DNA from 3 places in the Priestia sp. JV24 genome. Region 3 is predicted to be linked to each of the others. Evidence: riboswitches for the same ligand, from Rfam matches in the RefSeq annotation. Region 3 holds a riboswitch; each other region holds the start of a gene.
What was found. Region 3 has a riboswitch for cobalamin ahead of OK414_RS15940 (cobyric acid synthase). Riboswitches for the same ligand answer to the same signal wherever they lie in the genome.

Region 1 (7,494 bases), on a different contig from region 3:
GACTGCCTGTTTTTTTATGCACCAATTGCTGTTTTGATTTCTTCTATTTGTTTTTGATGACGCTTTTCATGATAGCCAATAAAATCAATCCACTGCTTTAAATCCATTAACCCAAACACAGGGTGTGGAAATGATTTTTGCTTTAGCTTGTCTTCACTTGCTGTTTCCTCTAGCTCTATTAAAGCTGCTCTTGATTCTGCCAGCTTACTCTTCATTTCTTCTAATGTCTGCTTTTCATTAGAAGGCGTAACTTGAGCCGGTGCATCTACTTTTCGCGAACGGTCTACCGCTAAATGAAACGGCTTATCTTCAGTCGGCTGATCCACACCGTTTTCTAACTGATCCTTTACACGTGAAACAATCATGCGCTCCATCAAATATAAATGTTCTAATACTTGCATAACGCTCCATGTATTAGATGCTGGCTGTTGATTTAATTGTTCATATGTTAATGATTCTACACTTCTCAATACATCATTTCGAAACTGTTCATTTTTATTCATTTTTCATCCTCCTCTAGGATTCCTCTAACTTATCGTATCAAAAAACTCTTCCATATAAAAAAGATATCCCTTTATTTAACCATGTTTTAGCTGCAATTGTTTCACGTGAAAAAATCACATTTTCTATTTGACATAGATCAACTGAGGTGTTATATTTATATTTCTGGCTTTTCTTTAAGAGCTGGACATAGTGAAAGTAACTTGAAAGGATGTATCGTACAATGCAAGGTAAAAATACTGGCATTCGACACATGTCTTTGAACAAAACTTATTCACACTGGATCGGCTTCGGAGCCGTAAGGATGCAAGAGAGGTAGGGCTTGCGTCGTTTAGGTTAATCGATCATGTGGAAAAACAAACCGCGGCAATGGATGAAATCCATGCAAGCACAATCAATGCTAATTGTGCCCTAACAACAACGAAACATACAAAAACCGTAATCATGGATTTTATAAAGAAAGTAATCATTTTGTTTTTACACTTGCAAAAGCAAGTTACTGATAAGAAACACGAACAAAAGCGAGCAGATGCATCTGCTCGCTTTTTTAATGATACTTTTTTATTTACTTTATCATTTCTTTTTTTAGCGGATCTTATAAAAAAGCCAAAACCAATGTGGTTTCGGCTTTTTTCTTATTGCTCTGCTAGTACATCAGCAAATGCTTTTGCATAAGGAGGAAGGTCTGGCGGACGGCGGCTTGAAATAATGTGGCCGTCGATTACGACTGCTTCATCATGCCAAATAGCTCCCGCATTTTCCATATCATCTTTGATTCCTGGCGTACTTGTTACGTTTCGACCATCTAAGATTTTTGCAGAAATTAATACCCATCCTGCATGGCAGATTTGGCCGATTGGCTTTTGCTGTTCATCCATATGACGAACCATTTCAATTACTTCAGGATAGCGGCGCAGTTTATCCGGCGCCCAGCCCCCAGGTACTAAAATAGCGTCATATTCAGCTGGATCAACATCTTTAAACGCGTAGTCCGATACGGCTGGAACACCGTATTTCCCCATGTACGTTTCGTTTGCTTTTTCTCCAACTAAATGTACTTCTGCTCCTTCTTCTCGAAGACGCATCACTGGATACCATAGTTCTAGATCTTCAAAGTCTGCACTAACAAGCGCAATAACTCTTTTATTTTCTAAACGCATCGTCACACCTCCGCCATCAGTATAGCATGTTGGAGAATAAGATTGAAAATAAGGGACTAAATTGTACATAATTAAAGGATTTTTCAAGTGCTCTTCAGAAAATTTTCGTATGCCAAATGGTCTAATTTTATATTTTCACTTGACTGAGGACAAACATCACACTACAATTTGTAGTGTGATGTTCATAATGTTGTAAAATTATCCAAATAAGAAAGACTTTCTGATTTAATTGCTACATTTCTTTTTTCGGGCTTTTACACTACATAATGTAGTGTTTTTCAAATACACTTAAAGGAGGAAGTAAATTGAATAAAAACGTCGAAATTGGTTCACTTATTATTCGTTTAGTATTAGGTTTTACATTTTTAGTACACGGCTTTCAAAAATGGCAAGGCGGGATTGAAAATACAGTAGGGTTCTTCGATAGCTTAGGAATCCCTGGTTTCATGGCATATATTGTTGCAACCATTGAACTCGTAGGTGGGATTCTTATTATTCTTGGCCTAGCAACAAGAGTCGTATCTGCTTTATTTGTGGCAGTTATGCTTGGCGCCATTTTTACAGCCAAGCTTAAAAGCGGATTTGTTGGCGGGTTTGAGTTTGATATTGCCTTAATTGCCATGTCTGCTCACTTATTTCTTGCAGGAAGCCAGTTCCTTGCTCTTGATGCAGTGGTATTCAAAAAGAAAGAAACTGCCTTTTCTCTTCAAGAAGAAAGCAGTAAATAAAAAAAGAACGCTTATACTCTCCCAATATAAGCTTTGAGATTAGTCCCCGCCGTTTGAGGCGGGCTTTTTTTATATTTGCAGCAGCAAATTCGCAAATAAAGAAGAACGCTCGGACAACGTATCAATTTGAATATGTTCATATTCCGCATGTATTCCTTTTCCGCATGCTCCTAATCCATCCAACGTGGGAACGCCAATGGCCGCTGTAAAATTGCCATCACTTCCCCCGCCCACAGCTGCTTCTTCCAATTTCATACCCAGTTTCGCCGCGATTGACTGAGCGCATTCAAATAGCTCTTCCGTTTGTTTAGACTTGACCATCGGAGGACGATTCATACCTCCCGTTACTTCGAGCTTAATCCCTTTTAAAATGGGTGTTAAATTCAAAATAATATCCGTCATGCGTTTTGCTTCTTCTTCTGTAGAAACACGTAAATCCACGTGCGCTTCTGCATATTCCGGCACTACATTTGTACCGCTGCCGCCGGTAAACGTCCCAACGTTTACCGTTGTACCTTTTTCATAATCAGTTAAGCTCTGCAGAAAAATCACTTGGCGCGCCAGCTCTTCAATCGCATTGATTCCTTCTTTGTGGTGATTACCCGCGTGTGCTGCTCGTCCCCATACTTTTACGGTGAAAATCCCCGCTCCTTTGCGCGACGTTTTTAACGCACCTGAACCCGCCACCGCCGGTTCCGCTACTAGCACTGCTTCACTTCTTTGTGCTTCTTCTTCAATGTATTTTTTAGAAGAAATTGACCCAATCTCTTCATCCGAATTGCAGAAAAACACAATTTTTTTATCGAGCGATAAGCCAAGCTCTTGAATCGCTTTAATCGCCCATATAGATTGGACAATGCCGCCTTTCATGTCTAAAATTCCCGGACCGTACAGCTTGTTTCCCTCTGTTCTTAGACTCAGCCTTCCCTTTTCCCATACCGTGTCAAAGTGACCGATAATTAAAAGCTGCTTTTCTCCTTCTCCAATCGTAAATTTCAAATGGTTTCCTACTTCTTTTTCTTCTATGATTTCGTACCCTACCCCTAAACGCTTTTGAAATAGCTGCGTTAAATACATTCCACACTGATCTACTAGCTCTTTGCTGTAGGACGGTGATTCTTTTTTCACAAATCCGACTAAATCTTCAAGCATCTCTTGTTCGTGTTCTTTTAAATAACTAAATACACTTTGTTCTACCATTACCTGACTCAAATCAATTCCTCCTCCAAACAACCCCTGCTGCTTGCATTAAATGCTTTTATTTATCGTACGTATAACTATGTTCTACGTTTCACATAACGATCTTAAATTATCCTTAATTATAATGGTTTTCAGACAATTTTCCATCCTTTAAATACAGATAATACTTTAACTTATTCATAACCGACCGAAAATAGCCATAAACTTCAACAAATTCATACAAAAAAGCTTCAATCTTCAACAGATTAAAGCTTTCGTTTGACTAATTGACATTTATTTTAATATTTTTCCCTTTTGACTTCACACTCACAAAAACAAACATAGACACTAAAAAAACAAACAGAATAATGCCAACCATTTCAAAGTTTACTTCGGCCCATGGGTTAAAGAAAGTGAATGCTAAATAGAACGACACACCATACGCGAGGACAACAATAACCCAGCCCATCAAGCGAGAAGCAGATTGTCCAAATTTACTCGATTCATTCACCATTTTATGTACAATCAATGAATCGATTGTATCTGTTAGCATCATACCAAACATAAACACTAGTCCCAACAAAAGCGGCGTATACTTGCCTGCGTTCCCTACAGCTAGAGACCACACGGCCGTTTGACTGACCGTTTCGGCTGCTAAAGCGAACAATGCTCCTACAAGAATAATTAAAAAAGGATTCGTTGTTCCTTTTGCGATTTTCGGAATAAACTTCCCTTTTAACCCGCTCAGCTGAAACTCTTCCTCTTTATTTTTGGTTCGAAGCAAATGATATGTGTTTAATGTCCCGATTAGAAAGAGAGAGATAATGGATACCCAAGATGCAAAATGATCGAAATACGATGGAAACGTAAAATTCTTCATCATCACGCCCAGCATCCCGGCCGTGACGGCCACCATTCCTCCGTGACCTAGTGAAAACAGCGTTCCGACCCACGGGGCAAAACGGCTGCCCATTCGCCAATTATATCGAGTCTGGCCATCAATAAAAGCTAAGTGATCTGCATCCAATCCGTGCCTGATTCCTAATAAAAAGACAAGTAAAAAAACTGATAAACCTTCCATTTCCTACACTCCTTTTTTTAAAATAAAACGTAAAAAAGCCTCAATTCTATAGAAATTGAGGATGTGTCGGCATATGAAAATAAACAGCAATTGCTCACTGCGTACCTTGATACACCGCCTCTTTCCTAGAAGAGTCAAGTGTACAGAATAGGTAGGTCTCCTGGCTTGAGATCATCATTTTCTACCGCCTTCCCCGTTTTGAGTGACGATAAGATAGAAAACTCCCTGCTTACAGTGGCTGGACCGCTCGAGATTTGCACTCGATTCCCTGTTACCTCTTACGCTATGTAAGAGCACCTAAACTGTGCGAATAATTCATTTTCTTCTTCATTATACTAGTACCGCTTACAAATGAATAGAGAAAATTCAAATAGAAAAGCCCTGCTAAACTTTACATGCTTAGCAGGGCTTTTTAAAGCAATTAAACTACTTCTACCATTACGTCTACGTTACCGCTGATTGCTTTTGAATACGGGCAGTATGAATGGGCTAGGTCTACATATTTTTTAGCTGTTTCTAAATCTAAGCCTTCGATATGAGCTTCAAGCGCTACTCCAATTTTTACTCCTTGATCAGCTTTATCAGGAAGCAGCTGAACAGTAGCTTTCACTTCACTTCTTTTGATTTCTACGTTATGTTTTTTCAACATAAATTCTAACGCGCTGTTGAAACAAGCACTGTATCCAGCTGCAAATAGCTGCTCTGGGTTTGTTGCTGTTGTTGCTTCTCCACCAAGCGCTGGCGGTGTTGCCACGTCTAAGTTAAAGATGTTATCTAAAGAGTGAACTTCTCCTGTTCTTCCACCTGTGTTAACAACTGTTGTTTCATATAAAGCTTTCATGTATAAATCTCTCCTCTTTTTTAGTAATTGTATTAAAAGTTTTTCATTTATCGTTTCTGTGATTTAATTGTACACAATTTAATTTTAAAAAACAAGTATTAAATACATTAAAAATTTCCCAATAAAAAAAGCCGCATATGTGCGACTTTTTCTTAATAATATTGAGACTGCCTGTCATAAGCTGATTTTCGAAAAATAGACAGATTGGTAATAGCTCTCATGATTTTCGTATTAAAAATAACATAATGAATAAACAGCGCCAGCACGCATCCTAAAATAGCTCCTGTTAACACATCGAATGGATAGTGAACGCCAACCCATACGCGTGAAAATGCAATAAGTGCACCTATTATAACCCACATGCGTCCTGAGCGTTTGAAATGCAGCCAAATGGTAAAAGTGATAACTAATGCAGATGTAGCATGATCGCTTGGAAATGAAGAATTCGCGGCGTGATCAATGAGCTGATTCACGTGGTGAGAGATAAACGGACGATCTCGATAAGCAAATAAACTAATCACTTTATTGATAATGACTCCTGTTGCACAAGCACACAAAGCTTGAAATGCTACAACACGGCTGCCGTTTTTATTAATAAGTAAAAACAAGCCGAGTAAAACGATAAGTACATACTGGGCATAATCTGCAAAGAATACCATCAGCGAATCTAGAGGCTTTACGTGTGAGGCATACTGATTCACCGCGTGGAAGATGGTATAATCTACTGAATTAATAGCTGATAACATAATCGAAATCCTTTCTTATTTTTAAATGTCATTAGCTATCTTATCAGTTTCTTGAGAAAATGAACATGTTTTTGTCAGAAGCTTCCTAACTGGTATTTATAAATAATGTACTCAAGCTCAGTAGTAAATCAACGCCTTTCGCCTATTAACTCACCTGTGAGTGATCCACAATATTTTTTTGCAAAAAGATCTCTTCTAAAGAAGGTTCTTCGACGTGAACTTGATAAATGTCGATGCCGCATTGAATCAATTCGCGAATAATAAGAGGAATATTTCTTTCTTTTTGAAGCATCACTTTTGTGTACATGTGATGGTATTCAACTTCGGGACTCAACGTACGGAAAAACTGTTGAATGTATTCTTTGTGACTGTTTGGATAAGGATCATGTTTGATCATCACCGTTTTTTTCGCTTGATATTGAAAGCGCAGCTCTTCCATTGTACCTTCTATTAAAATGACCCCATTTTTCATAATCGCTACACGTGTACAAATCTTCTCAACTTCATTTAAATTATGAGACGTCATAAAAATTGTCTTGCCTTGATTTTGGAGTTCTCTTATTAGTTCATGAATGTGGAGAGCAGATTCAACGTCTACTCCAGAAGTTGGTTCATCTAAAAAGATAAGATCTGGGTCTGCTACAATTGCTTGAGCAATTCCTAACTTCTTTTTCATTCCAAATGAAAACTTTCCAACTTTCTGATGCTCATGTCCTTCTAGTCCTACTTTCTTCAGTACATTACTACAGTATTCTTTCGAAAAACGATGGCCGTTTACCTTTAAAAAATAGCGCAAATGATTGAGCGCTGTCATCTCATCATAAAAGTTAGCATAGTCAGGAAGCACACCTATTTTCTTCTGAAGCTCTAAATCAATATCACTCTGTCCCAGCAGCGTAAATTCTCCTGCTGAAGGAAATGAAACGCCGGTAAGCATATTAATAAATGTAGACTTTCCTGCTCCGTTTCTTCCTAAAAATCCGTAAATTTCCCCTTGTGATACCTGTAAATTAATACCGTTAACAACTGTTTTAGATCCATATTTTTTAGTTAATTTACTTGTTTCAATAGCATACATATTATACTTCTCTCCTTTTAAAACTCCAAAGTGCCGTACATAAACAAAGTGCTGCAAAAATAAGAAGAACTGTTAGATACCCTTTCTCCAGCTTTAAATAGTAGTAGGGTGTCACATACTTAAACCATGCAATGTACGCTTTTGATGAAAATATGCTCCACACGCTCAGTACCGGTAGAA
Region 2 (7,494 bases), on a different contig from region 3:
ATCGATCAAAACAATGAAGAAATGATCGCTGTTGGTGAGGTTGGTCTACCTTATTACTTAAGGCAGACATACCCTCTTTCTCTAGAGCCCTATTTGGAGCTGCTTGAAGCTTTTATTATTCATTCAAAAAAGTGGAGAAAGCCGTTAATTCTGCATGCTGTATATGAAGATGCTGAAATTGTGTGTGACTTACTAGAAAAACATTCCGTGTCTAAAGCTCACTTCCACTGGTTCAAAGGAGCTAAACAAACCGTTGAACGAATGAAAAACAACGGTTACTATATTTCAGTTACACCCGATATTGTATATAAGCCTAAAATCCAAGCGCTTGCCATGGAATACCCTCTTGACTACTTGATGGTCGAAACAGATGGTCCGTGGCCATTTGAAGGACCTTTTCAAAACCAGACAACGGTTCCATCAATGATACATCAGTCCGTTGAGGAAATAGCACGTCTCAAAGGAGTTTCTGGAACGGAAGCATATGATTTTTTATATCAAAATACGTCTTGTTTTTATAATCTCTCCACATAAAAGGCCTTTCCCTAAGGAAAGGCCTTTTATATCTAAATTCGTTTCACAAGTTTTACGATCAGCACAATCACTGCAATGACAAGAAGAATGTGAATGATGCCGCCGCCAATATGAAAAACTAATCCTAATAACCAAAAAATAAATAAAAGTCCAATAATCGTCCACAACATAATTTTTTCTCCTTTTTTTATATGTAGTATTTGTTATAATTTTATATTTCCCTAAATGTGCATAAATAAACGCATTTCATATACATCTTTTCACTAAAGAAGGTTCACATAATGTACAAAAAGTACTCATGTTCTCTGTGGTAAAATAAGTATGTAATCTTATTTCATTTAAACTATAGCGGAGATGATTAACTATGACGTGGATTGTACTACTTTCCATTATTCTTGTAAGTGCGCTCAAAATATTAGTAACGTGTCTTCCAACTCCAGTGGTCAAATGGCTTATGACTAAATTTCAATTACATCCAACACTTGATGACCAAAGCGTTACTGTCACAGTTGATGGGAAACATTTAGAAGGCAAAAATAAAATGCAAGTGATTGATTATTTTAATAAAGCAACATTTTTAAAACAATATTATGTCCATGAAGGAAATAAGGACTATTATAAGCACCTAGAAGACAGTGAAACTCCACTGGTTATCGATACGAAAAAAGGAAAAAAAGATGTTCGATTATGCGTATACAGTTATGATGATCATGTCGATGTCGTAAAACAGTATAAAAACAAAATTATTGCTTACAGCCTGCTGTCTGATCACCTTCAAAAGCAGTCCATAACAGCTGACCTAGCTTAAACCAGTCGCCTATAAGGCGGCTTTTTTAGTTTTAGTTTTAGTTTGAAGCTATCTTATTTAAAAATACCAAACTTTAACATTAAATCTAGTGCTATAATATAAATTAATATAATTTTCTAACTTTTTAAGAGGTGATGGATAATGCTTTCTTTGTTAGGGTTTGGAATGATTGCGACTTTTCTATTTCTTGTCATTAGTAAACGCTTGTCCGTGGTTGTTGCTTTTATTTTTGTCGCTATCCTCTTTGGTATAATTGGAGGTTTTAGTGCCGATATGGGCGATATGATGATGAAGGGTATTTTAAAAGTAGCTCCTACGGCCATTATGATCGTTTTTGCTATTTTATATTTTGGACTAATGATTGACGTCGGTTTATTTGATCCTATGATTTCTCGTATCCTAAACATTGTGAAAGGCGATCCTTTAAAAGTCGTAATGGCAACTGCCGTTATTACAATGCTTGTTGGCTTGGACGGAGACGGCTCTTCTACATTTTTAATTACAGTTTCCGCCTTGCTTCCTTTGTACACAAAACTGGGAATGAACCGACTAATACTGGCTTGTGTTATTAGTTTAAGCGCAGGTGTTATGAATATGATTCCTTGGGGAGGTCCTCTCGTAAGAGCCGCAGCAAGTTTGCAATTAGAAGTATCAGATCTATTTAACCCTCTTATTCCAGCTATGGCAGCGGGATTGATGTGGACTTTATTTTCAGCATACTTACTCGGAAAGAGAGAGAAAGCGCGCTTAGGCACCATTCATTTAAAAGGTTCATCAATGGCTTTTGCTGAACAGCTTTCAGTTCATGAAACCCCTGGGAAGCCACCTAGACTCTTTTGGTTTAATGCCTTATTGACACTGTGCTTAATGACTCTCTTGGTCGTAGACATACTCCCTATTCCTATTTTATTTGCTATTGCTTTTGCCATTGCTTTATTTGTTAATTTTCCTCACCCAAAAGAACAGCAGGAAAGAATCTTAAGTCATGCAAACAGCTTTGTAATGGTTAGTACGTTGGTTTTTGCAGCCGGAATCTTTACAGGCGTTTTTACAGAAACAAAAATGATGGATGCCATGGCTAATACCATTGTCAGCCTCACTCCTGAATGGCTGGGATCTCACCTTCCCTTAGTTGTAGCAATAACGAGCCTTCCTCTCAGCTTTGTATTTTCACCTGATGCTTATTACTTTGGCATTTTACCTGTTATTAGCCATACAGCAGCTAATTTTGGTGTAGACCCTGTAGAAATAGGACGAGCAGCTTTATTGGGACATTCCACAACTGGGTTTCCCCTATCTCCTTTAGTACCCGCTACTTTCATTCTGATTGGGCTGGTTGAAGTAGATTTCGGGGAGCATCAAAAGTTTCTTTTCAAGTGGGCCTTTGGGACAACTATTGTGATGACAATTACAGCCATTTTAACGAATGCTATTTCCCTTTAGACTCTATCATAAAAAAGGAAGCCGACTACCATAAGGCAATCGGCTCACACATGTAGGATATTGATTTAACACTAACAAAGTACAACACAACACTAGTAATTATATAATATATTTCATTATTTTGAAAGCGATTTCATAGATATTTTTAAAAATATTTTGTTATTTGTTTTTCATAGAAAAAAACCACGTTTCAGCCAATTCGAAACGTGGTTTTTTTCTGTAAGGACTTGCCCTACAGGCTATAAATGTAAGTACGCTCATTATAGCATGAGCTCTTATCTAGATTCTATGGTAATTACTGTATAATATCGTTACATTACGACCGGTTGTATTTTTCTGTCCATGTGCAGCGTATTCCATGGCTCATCCTGTTCAGCAAGCCTTTCGATAAAATCTTGTGAAGTCCAGAATGGAATAGCCCCCGGTAAAAAAGGATGAGTATGCAGATACAACGTGTCATAAAAATGACTTTGAGCAAATTGTTCCACTGCTTTTAACAGCTGCTGTCCAATGCCTAGACGCCGGTATGCTGGATCGACATAGCATTTTACAATCTCGGCTGCAGTTTTATGTTCATATCGCTTTTTTAATGCATGAAACCTTCCATCGTAAGCGTATAAACCCATTGTTCCAATTACTTGTTGATTTTCCGTGACAGCTGCAAAAAAAGCAGCGCCTTTCGCTTGAACATAATATTCATTAAAATGAAGCAAATCCACAGGAAGCTGATTTTTTTCCATCATAGGAAATAGCTCATTCCGCATATTCATGACAAACTGACTCACTTCAGCATCCTTTTCTGTTACTTCTTTAATTTGATACATTTGTACTTCTTGCACGTTTACTGTCACATCCTTTTATCTATCATTGTATACTTTCTCTTTTTCCTATAGGAACAACACAATATTGACTATAGCGTTACGTCTAAATGCTGAGTCAGCATATAATACTCGCTTGGATTTGTGGTCCAGTTTTTCACTTTTTGATTATAAGCAACAACAATGTTTGGATGTACAATCGATGATGTCAGCATTTCCTCATTAATCAAAGCGGTTGCTTGCTTAGCTAACTGATCTCGCTTTGCGTCATCTATGGTTAAATTTAACTGATGAATCATTTTTGTTAGCTTATCATTATCAATCCGGCTGGCATTTAAACCACCGCCCGGCAAATAGTTCGTACTTAAATAATAGCTTGCATCTCCTCTAGGTGCAGTGATAAGACTGTACAGTGCTAAATCCCAATCGTCTTTTGCCATTACATATTCATCGCTGTCCTCAACGAGATGAATCTTAATAGTAATTCCTAACTCTTTCGCATTAGACTGTATAAGCTGAGCAATCAAAGGAAGTTCCGGCAGAGAGCTGTATGTGACAAGAGAGAGCGATAATGGCTTTCCATTTTTGATTGTTTTGCCATTTTTAATTTGATAGCCTGCTTTCTCTAAATATTTTTTAGCAGATGGCATACCTCTTTGCTCATTAGCATTATTATCAGCAAAAGGAAATTGGGGTAAAAATGGACCTCGAGCTGCTGCCGCTTGATTGTTCATGATGCTGCTGACAATTTCTTTTCGGTTCAGTAAGGTATCGATAGCTTTTCTTACATTTTCGTCTTTTAATGCGTCATTGGTTTGATTATAAAGTAATAAATGTGTACGCACACTAGGTACTCCACTTACCTTAAAAGACGGATCTGTTTGTAAAGTGCCCAAACTTTCTAAAGGCGGGCGATAAATAATATCGGCTGTTCCGGACTGAAGAGCCGCAACTCGCGCATTAGCATCTTCGTTAAATGCAAAGATCGCATTTTTCAATTTTACTTTCCCATTCCAATAATGTTCATATCTTTCTAACTTCACTTGATTTCCTTGATCGAAAGTCAAAACTTGAAATGGACCTGTGCCAATAGGCTTCTTAGCTATATTAGAAACATCAATATCTATAATAGCTGTGTTTGGATGCACTAACTCAGAAGGAAATTTAGGCATTGGTTCTTTTAATGTAATTGTCAGCGCATGACCGTTCGCTTTCATTTCTTTAATATTTAAAGCGTTTTTCATCGCATAACTTTGATCTATCGTTCTTTGAAGAGAAGACTTAACGGCACTTGCATCTAGCGCTTTACCATTTTGAAACGTAATATTCTTTCTTATCGTAAATGTCCACGTAAGACCGTTATCTTCCGTTTTCCACTTTTCAGCAAGCCAGGGCTTTATTTTTAAATCATTGCTGATTTTAACAAGCGTCTCCCCTACTCCCGCACGAACTGCTGTATAATTATCATCCGTATGAGGATCAAGCGTTGCAGATGTAAAATTAAATAAAAACGTCACACTTTTATCCGTTTTCTTTCTTTCTTTTATACTTATGCTCTCTTCATTAGGAGCGCAAGCAGTGAGGCAAAGTAACACAAGAAATATCATAGATACGAGTTTTTTATTATTTATCATTGCTTTTTCCACCTTCTATTTTAATACACAAAAAAGCACTTCTAAAAAGAAGTGCTTGTCTTCACAACAAATTCAGATAAACGTATTCCTTGTTTATCCTATTTTTGGTTCTGCCAAAACACCTCCCTATCCTCGTAGGTTATTGTGTGCTGCGATTTATGGCAGGTCTCCTGGCTTCAAGTCATTGCCTTATACCGCCTTCCCGTCTCTAAATAGACAGTGGCTTTTTGGCATAAGGCTCCTTGTTACAGTGGCGGGACCGCTCCGGATTTGCACCGGATTCCCTTTTAAGGCAATTGAAAAACAATTGCCACCATAAAAGCTGGTTATTTAATTTAGTAGCGTGCTCTTGAAACTCTAGAAGTAGAAGCTGATGGTGAAACATCTTCATCATCAAATCCAGTGGCAATAACGGTTACCATCATTTCGTCCTTTAAATCTTCATTAATCACGGATCCAAAAATCATATTTAAGTCCTGATCAGAAGCCGACGTGACAATATCTGCTGCTTCCTGTACTTCGTAAAGACTCAGGCTGCTGCCGCTTGTAATGTTCAACAGCACGCCTCTTGCTCCATCAATCGATGCGTCTAGCAGCGGACTAGAAATCGCTTTTTTCGCTGCTTCAATTGCCCGGTCTGATCCGGAAGCTCGTCCGATACCCATAAGCGCAAATCCTTGATTAGACATGATTGTTTTTACATCAGCAAAATCAAGGTTAATCAGCCCCGGAACAGCGATTAAATCTGAAATACCTTGAATACCTTGGCGAAGAACATTATCTGCTTCACGGAATGCTTCAAGCATAGGCGTCTTTTTATCGACAATTTCAAGCAAGCGGTCGTTTGGAATCACAATAAGGGTATCTACCGATTCATTCATCGCAGTAATACCACCTACTGCTTGCTTCGTACGTTTATTTCCTTCAAACTTGAACGGGCGAGTGACTACTCCAATTGTTAAAGCATTTAGTTCACGGGCAATTTGGGCAATAACCGGAGCTGCTCCAGTACCGGTTCCTCCGCCCATGCCAGCTGTTACGAATACCATATCTGCGCCTTGCAGTACTTCTTGAATTTGTTCTCTGCTTTCTTCGGCTGCTTCTCTTCCCACTTCTGGATTAGCTCCTGCACCTAATCCTCGCGTTAAGGCCGCACCAATCTGCATTTTCACATCTGCTTTAGATAAGTTAAGCGCCTGAGCATCTGTATTAACGGCGATAAATTCTACCCCTTGTACACCATGTTCAATCATACGGTTAACGGTGTTATTTCCTCCACCGCCGACTCCAATTACTTTAATTCGCACTAATGGCGATACATCTGCATCAAATCCAAACATTCTAAGTTCCTCCTCAATGATCAAAATTACTTTCTCTTATTATCCGAAAAAACACGTGAAGAACCTTTTACTACTATATTTAAGGCGTAACTGTTCTTTTGTTTTACAGATTTTATACATTTCTCTTTTAACCTTTAAATCTTTACATCTTTATGTAAAATTATTGTTGTTCTGCAGTTAGTACGCCGAACTCTTTTTTGGTTTTTCTACTCAAAACGGCATATAAGCTTATTGTATCATTCATTTGACAGATGTCTGTATTTAATTTTGAGTAAGATGTGACTAAGAGAATAATATTTTTATAGACAAAATGAGAAAAAGCCCTTAGAAATAAGGGCTTCTCTAGATAATAAACCGTTTTATAATTTCCCAGTTAAGAATTGAGCTTCTCCCATGCCAAAGCTCCAGTCAGCATTACCGTTCTCAACAATTGAAATCATAATGTCGTTTGGCTGAATACCGCAGCTTTCTCCCAGCTCTTTTACAATTAATTTGTAAAGAGCTTGTTTTTGCTCTTCTGTTCGCTGTTTACTCGTTACACTTATAATAACCAAATCCTTGCTTCTCTCAAAGCCAAGACCTGTATCTTCAATAATCATTTCATGAGCAGGATGCTGATGTACAATTTGATAACGGTCGCGTTCTGGGACGCCAAAGGCTTCTAGTATCGCTCGGTGAGTAGCGTCTAGTAATGCTTTTAACTCTTTTTCATCTCTTCCTTCTATTACATCAAATCTAAGTAATGGCATACTAAGTAACCTCCAGCTTTTTGTCTAATATATTATTGCTTTATCATATCACAACTATCATTTGTAAAAAAAGATATGCTATTCCAAATGTGCTCTCTAGTGAAAGAGCGCTCAAACTCTTCAATGAAAGCTGAACCGAATAAAAAGAAATGAGCAGCATAACGGCTC
Region 3 (7,494 bases):
GAATTCCACGTGCGTCACTATGGCTATCATTTGGAATGTCCGTATTCTGGACACTGCCATTTCCTTCTTGGGAAGCGCTAGTAAACGTATGTTCAGTGGCACTTATTCTGTCTTATGCGATTGCGCCAATTTCAGCTGCTGCATTCAGAGTAAATGCAAAAGATCTTAAAAAACCTTTTAAATTAAAAGGCATGAGCGTTATTGCTCCTGTATCATTTATTTTCTGTTCATACATCGTATATTGGTCAGGGTGGACGACAATTTCTTGGCTGCTAGGATCACAGCTTCTAATGGTTGTTATCTACGTAGCGTTTAAGAAATACGTACCAACTGACGTTGTAAAATTTGCACAGCAGCTTAAATCTGCTTGGTGGCTAGTTGCTTATTATATTATTATGCTTGTTATCTCTTATCTAGGTTCATTTGGTGGAGGACAAGGTGTGCTAAGCAACCCGCTTGACTTAATTTTAATTGCTCTTGTTTCACTTGGTATTTTCTACTGGGCGAAATACACAGGTTTACCAAAAGCAGTTATCGATACAGATGATTAATAAAAAAACACGGCATGAATTCATGCCGTGTTTTTCGCTTGTATAGGGGGTGTACTCTATTTACTTATCAAACAGCCACGTTTTTAATATAGCAGCATACTCACGAGAGTAGGCTTGAAGTTTAATTGAATTTGGTGTCTTTGCACCTAAAGGATAAACGTCAAAACCTTGACGTTTAGCAATAATAGAGGCGCGAAATAAATGAAAATCACTGCTAACAAGGACGACTTTTTTGTGTTGAATATCAACTTTCTGTTTAGTAAAAGTAAAATTCTCAAAAGTAGAAGTTGACTGATTTTCTTTTATAATTCGATTCTCTTTAATTCCTTCTTTCCGCAGAAAACGATAGGCTGCCTCTGCTTCAGAAATTGCTTCATCGGATCCTTTTCCGCCCGTTACGATAACTTTTGTTTGTTGATGTGCTTGTAAATAAGATAAAGCCGTCTTTACTCGTTCTTTTAAACTAGGAGACATTTGGTCACCATCTACTTTAGAACCTAAAACGAGCACATAATCTGCGTTTTGCGGAACAGGCTTGTGAGCAGTTTGATACATACAAAAAGATATAATTGCTATATAAAGAACAAGAGAACCAATAAAGGTATAAATCATTTTTTTCTTCAACTGTGAGCACCTTCCTAGCTATTTCATAAGATGTTTGGAAAATAATTGTTATTATAGCATACGAGACCCAAATAAGTATAAACACAGTAATATATAATAATAGAAGAAAATCGTTATTGTGAATGGTTATAAAATTCGTTACAATAAAGAATAAATGATTTTAAAAGTGCCTCTAAGGAGGATAATAGGGAAATCGGTGTAAATCCGGTGCAGCCCCCGCTACTGTAAATGTGGATGAACCTGCAAAGACCCACTAGTCAAACTAGGAAGGGTGCAGAAGTAAAACGAAGCATAAGCCAGGAGACCTGCTTTTAAAAACCCCTTATTTTTCGGTGGGAGAAATAAGTCAAGACAATGTGTTAATGAGCGCATGACCAAACCTTGACTTTTACAGTTAAGGTTTTTTTATGTGGTAGGGAGTGGGAAAAGTGAAAAAAGGAAAACCGCTTATGATTCAAGGAACGCACTCAGACGCTGGAAAAAGCATGATTGCTACAGCATTTTGCCGTATTTTTAAAGAAGACGGCTATCAAACTGCACCGTTTAAATCGCAAAATATGGCGCTTAATTCATACATTACAATGGATGGAAAAGAAATTGGCAGAGCGCAAGGAATTCAAGCAGAAGCGGCTGGAGTAGAAGCAACAACCAATATGAACCCTATTTTAATTAAACCAACTCGTGATCATGAATCTCAAATTGTCGTTCACGGAAAACCGCTACGTAATATGTTTGCTTTTCAGTATCGGCAAGAATTTTTTAATGAAGGTTTGAACGTTATCACGGAAGCTTATAAAGAGCTTGCCAATCATTATGATCGAATTGTGATTGAAGGCGCTGGAAGTCCTGCCGAAGTCAATTTGAACGATCGGGAACTCGTAAATATGCGTGTTGCAAAAATAGCAGAAGCGCCTGTTGTGCTAGTAGGAGATATTGATAAAGGTGGCGTTTTCGCGAGCCTAGTGGGTACTCTTCAATTGCTTCCAGATGAACACAAGTCTAGAGTTATCGGGGTGTTAATTAATAAATTCCGAGGAGATTTAGAACTTTTAAAACCAGGTTTGAAGTGGTTTGAAGAATACACGGGTGTTCCGGTTCTAGGAGTTATTCCTTATATGAACAACGTGGAAATTGATGCGGAAGATTCGTTATCACTTAGAAATTACTCAACGCTTGTGAATCCGTTAAAAGAAATTGATATTGCGGTCATCTCGTACCCGCGCATCTCAAATTTTACAGACATCGATCCTTTAAGCTTAGAAGAAGACTGTCACGTGAGGCTTGTAACCAAGCCGTCGCAATTAGGTACGCCTGATTTAATTGTTTTACCAGGAAGCAAAAATACGATTGAAGATGCGCAGTTTTTACAAGAAAGCGGCCTGGCTCTAGCCATTAATCAAGTATTGAACACAACGAACGTTCACGTCATTGGCATCTGCGGAGGATATCAAATGCTAGGGGAGACAATTACAGACCCTGATGCAGTAGAATCTCGGATTGAATCCATTAAAGGGCTGGGCTTGCTTCCAGTGGAAACGGTTATGACAACCAGCAAAAAAACAGAAAGAGTTGCTGGGTATGTCCAGCTAGAAAGTGAAAGAGTTTCGATTGAAGGCTACGAAATTCATATGGGAAAGACGATTTCTAAGAGCACCACGGAAGCTTTTGCAGTGGTAGAGCATGAAAAAGAAGGAACGGTTAAAGACAACGTCATTGGCACGTATGTTCATGATATGTTTCATAATGATGCTTTGCGCAGAGCTTTGCTTAATCAAATTCGTAAACATAAAAAATTGCCGCCTATTACGGACACATTCAACAGTCGCCTGCAAAAAGAGGAATCTTTTTCAAAAGCAGCAGCATATGTGAGAGAAGCCGTAGATATGGAAAAGCTGTATCAGTTAATAGACAACTATAAAAGCCCGGAGCAAACACAAAAAGTATAGCTTGTAGAGGCTTTCGCTTGTTTTTTTGCCGAGAACTTTAGTACGCTATTCTACGTTGCCTAGTTCAACAGTCTAGCACTCGTAACAAATAAAAGATGATTGTTTCCAACTTAATGCATGGTGGAAGCATGGTTTATGGACAGGAAAATGAATGGTTAATGTAATATAAAACATCACGCCTCGTTTCCTAGAGGAGCTGAACGTATTGATTTTTAAACGTATTTTTTTTAACAAAGCATCTATTTTATACATAGTCAGTTTATTTATTGTATGTACTTCGGTAATTATGGGCGTATTTATTGGTACAGTTTCGTTAACCGTAGGAGATACAATCAAAATTATTATTGGCCACCTTACCGGGCTATCCTTATATCACGGTCCCGAAAACATGGATTTAATCATTTGGCAAATTCGTTTTCCAAGAGTACTGGTGGCATTTTTAGTAGGAGCTTCGCTTTCAATAGCAGGGGCTGCCTTTCAAGGGCTATTAAGAAACTCTCTTGCTGATCCTTATACGATTGGGGTTTCCTCAGGTGCAACCCTTGGCTCTGTCATGGCAATTTATTTTCATTGGAGTATTTTTGGTTTGTCTATCTTCACGCTGCCTGTAGTCGGCATTGTATCTGGTTTTATTACTCTTCTTTTAGTTTTTGGTATTACGAAACTCGCAAGCGGCAATTTGGCCAATGAAACCATCATCTTAGCGGGGATTATTTTATCATCCTTTATGAGCGCGCTTATTTCATTAATTGTGGCTCTTTCTCCCGAAGAAGATGTAAGACAGGTTTTATATTGGCTAATGGGAAGCGTATCAATGAGAGGATGGTCTCATATTCAAATTTTAGGGCCGTTCTTTTTGATTGGTACAATTATGCTGTTGTTACATGTAAAAGAGCTGAACGGCTTAGCATTTGGCGATCAATCCGCTCAGTTTATGGGAATAGACGTAAAGAAGAAAAAAAGAATGATTTTAATAGGTGCATCCGTATTAACAGGGGCTGCGGTATCAGTATCTGGGGCAATTGGATTTGTTGGCTTAGTTATCCCCCATGTAGTGCGTCTCGTAGCGGGAGCTAATCATAAGCATGTACTGCCGCTTTCTATTTTAATTGGAGGAAGTTATTTGGTTTTAGCAGATTTATTGGCACGAACGATATTAGAACCTCGTGAACTGCCGATTGGAGTCGTAACCGCCTTAATTGGTTCGCCAATCTTTACCCTGCTCCTTGTAAAAGAACGTATGCGGAAAAGAGGAATATCATGATTGAACTATATAATGTGACAGGAGGATACGATAGGCAGCAGCCGACCGTTCGTGACATCACGTTCACCGTAGACAAAGGTTCTTTTGTCGCTTTACTAGGACCAAATGGAAGCGGGAAAACAACGCTTATTCGCTTGATTATGAATGTATTAACCATTCAATCAGGCGAAGTGAAGGTAGAAGGAAAGTCAGTGAAGGCTTATTCACCAAAACAGCTGGCGCAAAAAGTTGCAGTCATGACGCAAGAAAATCAAATTGGGCTAGAATTTACGGTTCAAGAAATTGTTTCACTTGGACGTTACCCTTATCAGGCAAAAGGATTGTTTAGCACTGTATCAGCACAGGATGAAGAAGTGGTGGAAAGCGTGATGAAATTAACAAACGTTTGGCACTATAGAAATCATACTTTTCAATCGCTGAGCGGTGGAGAAAAACAGCGGGTTTTACTGGCTAAAGCACTGGCGCAAGAACCTGACTACTTACTTCTTGATGAACCAACGAATCACTTAGATGTAAAACATACGATGGAACTGCTTCAGCTGTTAAAAACGTTACAGCAGGAAATGAGCTTAACGGTTCTGGCCATTTTGCATGATCTCAACATCGCCTCGCTGTTTGCAGATAATGCTGTGTTACTGAAAGATGGAAGAGTAGAAGAAACGGGGATGGATGCTATTTTTCAGGATGCAGCTACGTTAAAAAGAGTATATGGGGTTGATTTGCATGTATTTCACCATCCCGCTGTGAACAAGCGGCAAATTGCTTTTGTGCCGCCGTATCAATATCCAGAGACGGACTTTCATGAGTTATATCAGTTACAAAAGGAACCGGGCAACCTATGTTTATCCTTTGTTCGTCCTTTGAGAACTCTTTCACTGGGTTCAAATGAAACAGGCCTAGACTGGTGTCAAGAAATTGTTCAACAGCAAAGCAGTGCTAACGCGGCGTGGAAATCTGCGTCTTTATCCAGTCATGAAGTTCGCTTAAAAGACGATAAAGGTTACTCGTGGCTGGCTGTGCTGACACATGGACAAAAAGAGAATGAAATGAATATTGTTCTACTAACAAATACACCGCTTTCGGACGCGAACTTACTTCATGCAGCGATGAAGGTAATTGAGTACCGGGCTTTCTTAGGGAAAACAGGACGTATTGCTGTAGCATCATCTCATCATAAAGAAGAAAATCAAGAAGAAATTTCAGAGTTCTTAATGGAACGCCTCCAAAAAGAATTACAACTATTTATGGAAACAAAAATGACCGACAATTGCTTTAAATAAGCAGTAGCGGTCATTTTTTATTCTTCGGAGTGATCATCAGATTTTTCTGGTTCACCTCCTGAACTCATCGTTGTTTCAGTTGTATGTTCATCAATCTTTTTTTCTTTTAGCTTAACAGAAAACAAGTCTTTGACTTCTTCATCTACTTGATCAGAGTCAGCGCTGTAAGTGGTGCCGATGTTTAAGTGACCCGTTAAATCTTTAATGCCTAGCTGGCCGAAATTATTACTAAGATCAATTTTGTCTAACAATACTTTTTCGACCATGATTTTTTCAACAACAATGGACTGCTTTGGCTGAGTTACTTCATCAATCTTTTTGTCAAGAGTTTTCACCATCTCATATAAGGCGGTATTAGAAGATTCTTCCTTTAACGCAGAGAGCTGATTTTGAATAGCCTCGAAATTAGGAGCTGACTGCATAGCCGAGAGTAAATGAGCTGTTTGCTCGTGCAGTTGAGACAGTGATTGAATAAGGTGAGCTGATTCATGTAATTGCTGATGAAGCTCTTCTATTTTAGGGATCGCGTCGGTTAAACGCGTCACTTGATCAATAATTCCCTGCAGGTTCAGCGCTGAATCTGACGAAAGAGCAGGTTTTGTGACTTCAGCTTCAGCAGATGTCTTAGGCTCCGTTTGGCTAGACAACTTCTTTGGCTGCTGAGAAGGGTTCTTTAGATTAGACTGTTTTTTAGTTTTCATCTTTTTGGGTAATTCTTTCCGCTTTTGATTAGAACGTTGGTCTATGGGACTTACTTTTTTTTTGGTTGGGAGGGAAGACGGATTTATTTTGCGGACTGTTTCAATTTTAGGCGATTGTTTAAACCACTTAGAAAACATGAAATTCCCTGCCTTTCATGCTACGTATAGTTCTGCACAATAAATTACAAATCAAATTTCACATGCAAAAGACCATCTTTAAATGATGCGTGACACGGCGCTTCCTCTACAGCAGGTGGAAGGATAATTGATCGTTGAAACGTTCCTTCACGTCTTTCTTTGTGAAGAACATTTGCATCCTTCACGGTTAAAAGAGATGAACCGGATATGTGTAAAGTATTTTCGTGCATAGTCAATTCGACGTCTGTTCGTTTAGCACCGGGGATTTCAATTACAACTAACAGTTGATTTGCCCATTCATATACATCAATTAAAGGATAATCTCGATACTCATTTACAATCTGAGGAGAAGCATCTGCTTCCGTATCATTCTTTTCTTCATGATCATCATCAAAAATCTTTTCCCAAAATTTCGTATGGTTTTCTTCTTGTAACGTTTCTGCCCACTTTTTAAATTTTCCGTGATTCATATTTGTCACCTTCTTTAAAAAAATAAAACAAGGCCTTTTGCAGCTTTCTATTTTATATGTATGCATGAAAACAGAAAAAAACGTCCACTTTAATCTAAATCGTGGACGTCTATTTGAGACATAGGAATATTAACATGTTTAGGCATCCGGATTTCCAACACTCCGGAACGATATACGGCGCGCGTACCTTTTTTGCGAACCGAACAAGGAAGCTGAATTTCTTCTTTGAAGGATTCTTCTCCATCTATTCCTTCAATCGTGCACACGTATGGAGTATGATAGACTTTAATGCTTGATACAATATCGCGATTAGGGATTTTTAACTGTACAATGCATTCGTCTAATGTATTGATGACGTTTGAATCAAACCTTCTTAGCTGTTGTCCTTGACCTTCATTTCCCACATCCTGCTGTTCTTTCATCATGTCTTGGGCTTGCTTAAAGAATTCATTTCCTTGCATAAAATCGGGAAAAGAATGGGACATTGTAGAAGAAATCATTTGCTGAATATACTTATTCA

Region 1: it holds a riboswitch for cobalamin, as region 3 does, so the genes downstream of both, OK414_RS01430 (sodium:proton antiporter) here and OK414_RS15940 (cobyric acid synthase) in region 3, are expected to answer to the same signal.
Region 2: it holds a riboswitch for cobalamin, as region 3 does, so the genes downstream of both, nikA (nickel ABC transporter substrate-binding protein) here and OK414_RS15940 (cobyric acid synthase) in region 3, are expected to answer to the same signal.

The regions. Positions count from the first base shown of each region.
Region 1 is NZ_JAPCIN010000007.1:62,589-70,082, reverse strand. Features, by position in the region: gene OK414_RS01455 (DinB family protein) at 15-503, opposite strand; gene OK414_RS01450 (hypothetical protein) at 850-1,176, shown strand; gene OK414_RS01445 (type 1 glutamine amidotransferase domain-containing protein) at 1,137-1,661, opposite strand; gene OK414_RS01440 (DoxX family protein) at 1,967-2,389, shown strand; gene OK414_RS01435 (M20 family metallopeptidase) at 2,459-3,622, opposite strand; gene OK414_RS01430 (sodium:proton antiporter) at 3,852-4,649, opposite strand; cobalamin riboswitch at 4,782-4,965, opposite strand; gene OK414_RS01425 (organic hydroperoxide resistance protein) at 5,071-5,490, opposite strand; gene OK414_RS01420 (undecaprenyl-diphosphatase) at 5,643-6,236, opposite strand; gene OK414_RS01415 (ATP-binding cassette domain-containing protein) at 6,382-7,314, opposite strand; gene OK414_RS01410 (ABC transporter permease) at 7,316-7,494, opposite strand, start outside.
Region 2 is NZ_JAPCIN010000009.1:32,661-40,154, reverse strand. Features, by position in the region: gene OK414_RS02440 (TatD family hydrolase) at 1-534, shown strand, start outside; gene OK414_RS02435 (lmo0937 family membrane protein) at 567-704, opposite strand; gene OK414_RS02430 (YfmQ family protein) at 899-1,342, shown strand; gene OK414_RS02425 (CitMHS family transporter) at 1,484-2,785, shown strand; gene OK414_RS02420 (GNAT family N-acetyltransferase) at 3,097-3,624, opposite strand; gene nikA (nickel ABC transporter substrate-binding protein) at 3,696-5,237, opposite strand; cobalamin riboswitch at 5,380-5,570, opposite strand; gene ftsZ (cell division protein FtsZ) at 5,573-6,577, opposite strand; gene OK414_RS02405 (tautomerase family protein) at 6,937-7,326, opposite strand; gene OK414_RS02400 (hypothetical protein) at 7,493-7,494, opposite strand, start outside.
Region 3 is NZ_JAPCIN010000020.1:177,135-184,628, reverse strand. Features, by position in the region: gene OK414_RS15950 (APC family permease) at 1-551, shown strand, start outside; gene OK414_RS15945 (YdcF family protein) at 612-1,175, opposite strand; cobalamin riboswitch at 1,323-1,503, shown strand; gene OK414_RS15940 (cobyric acid synthase) at 1,595-3,121, shown strand; gene OK414_RS15935 (FecCD family ABC transporter permease) at 3,327-4,385, shown strand; gene OK414_RS15930 (ABC transporter ATP-binding protein) at 4,382-5,665, shown strand; gene OK414_RS15925 (hypothetical protein) at 5,683-6,504, opposite strand; gene OK414_RS15920 (Hsp20/alpha crystallin family protein) at 6,549-6,974, opposite strand; gene OK414_RS15915 (Hsp20/alpha crystallin family protein) at 7,064-7,494, opposite strand, start outside.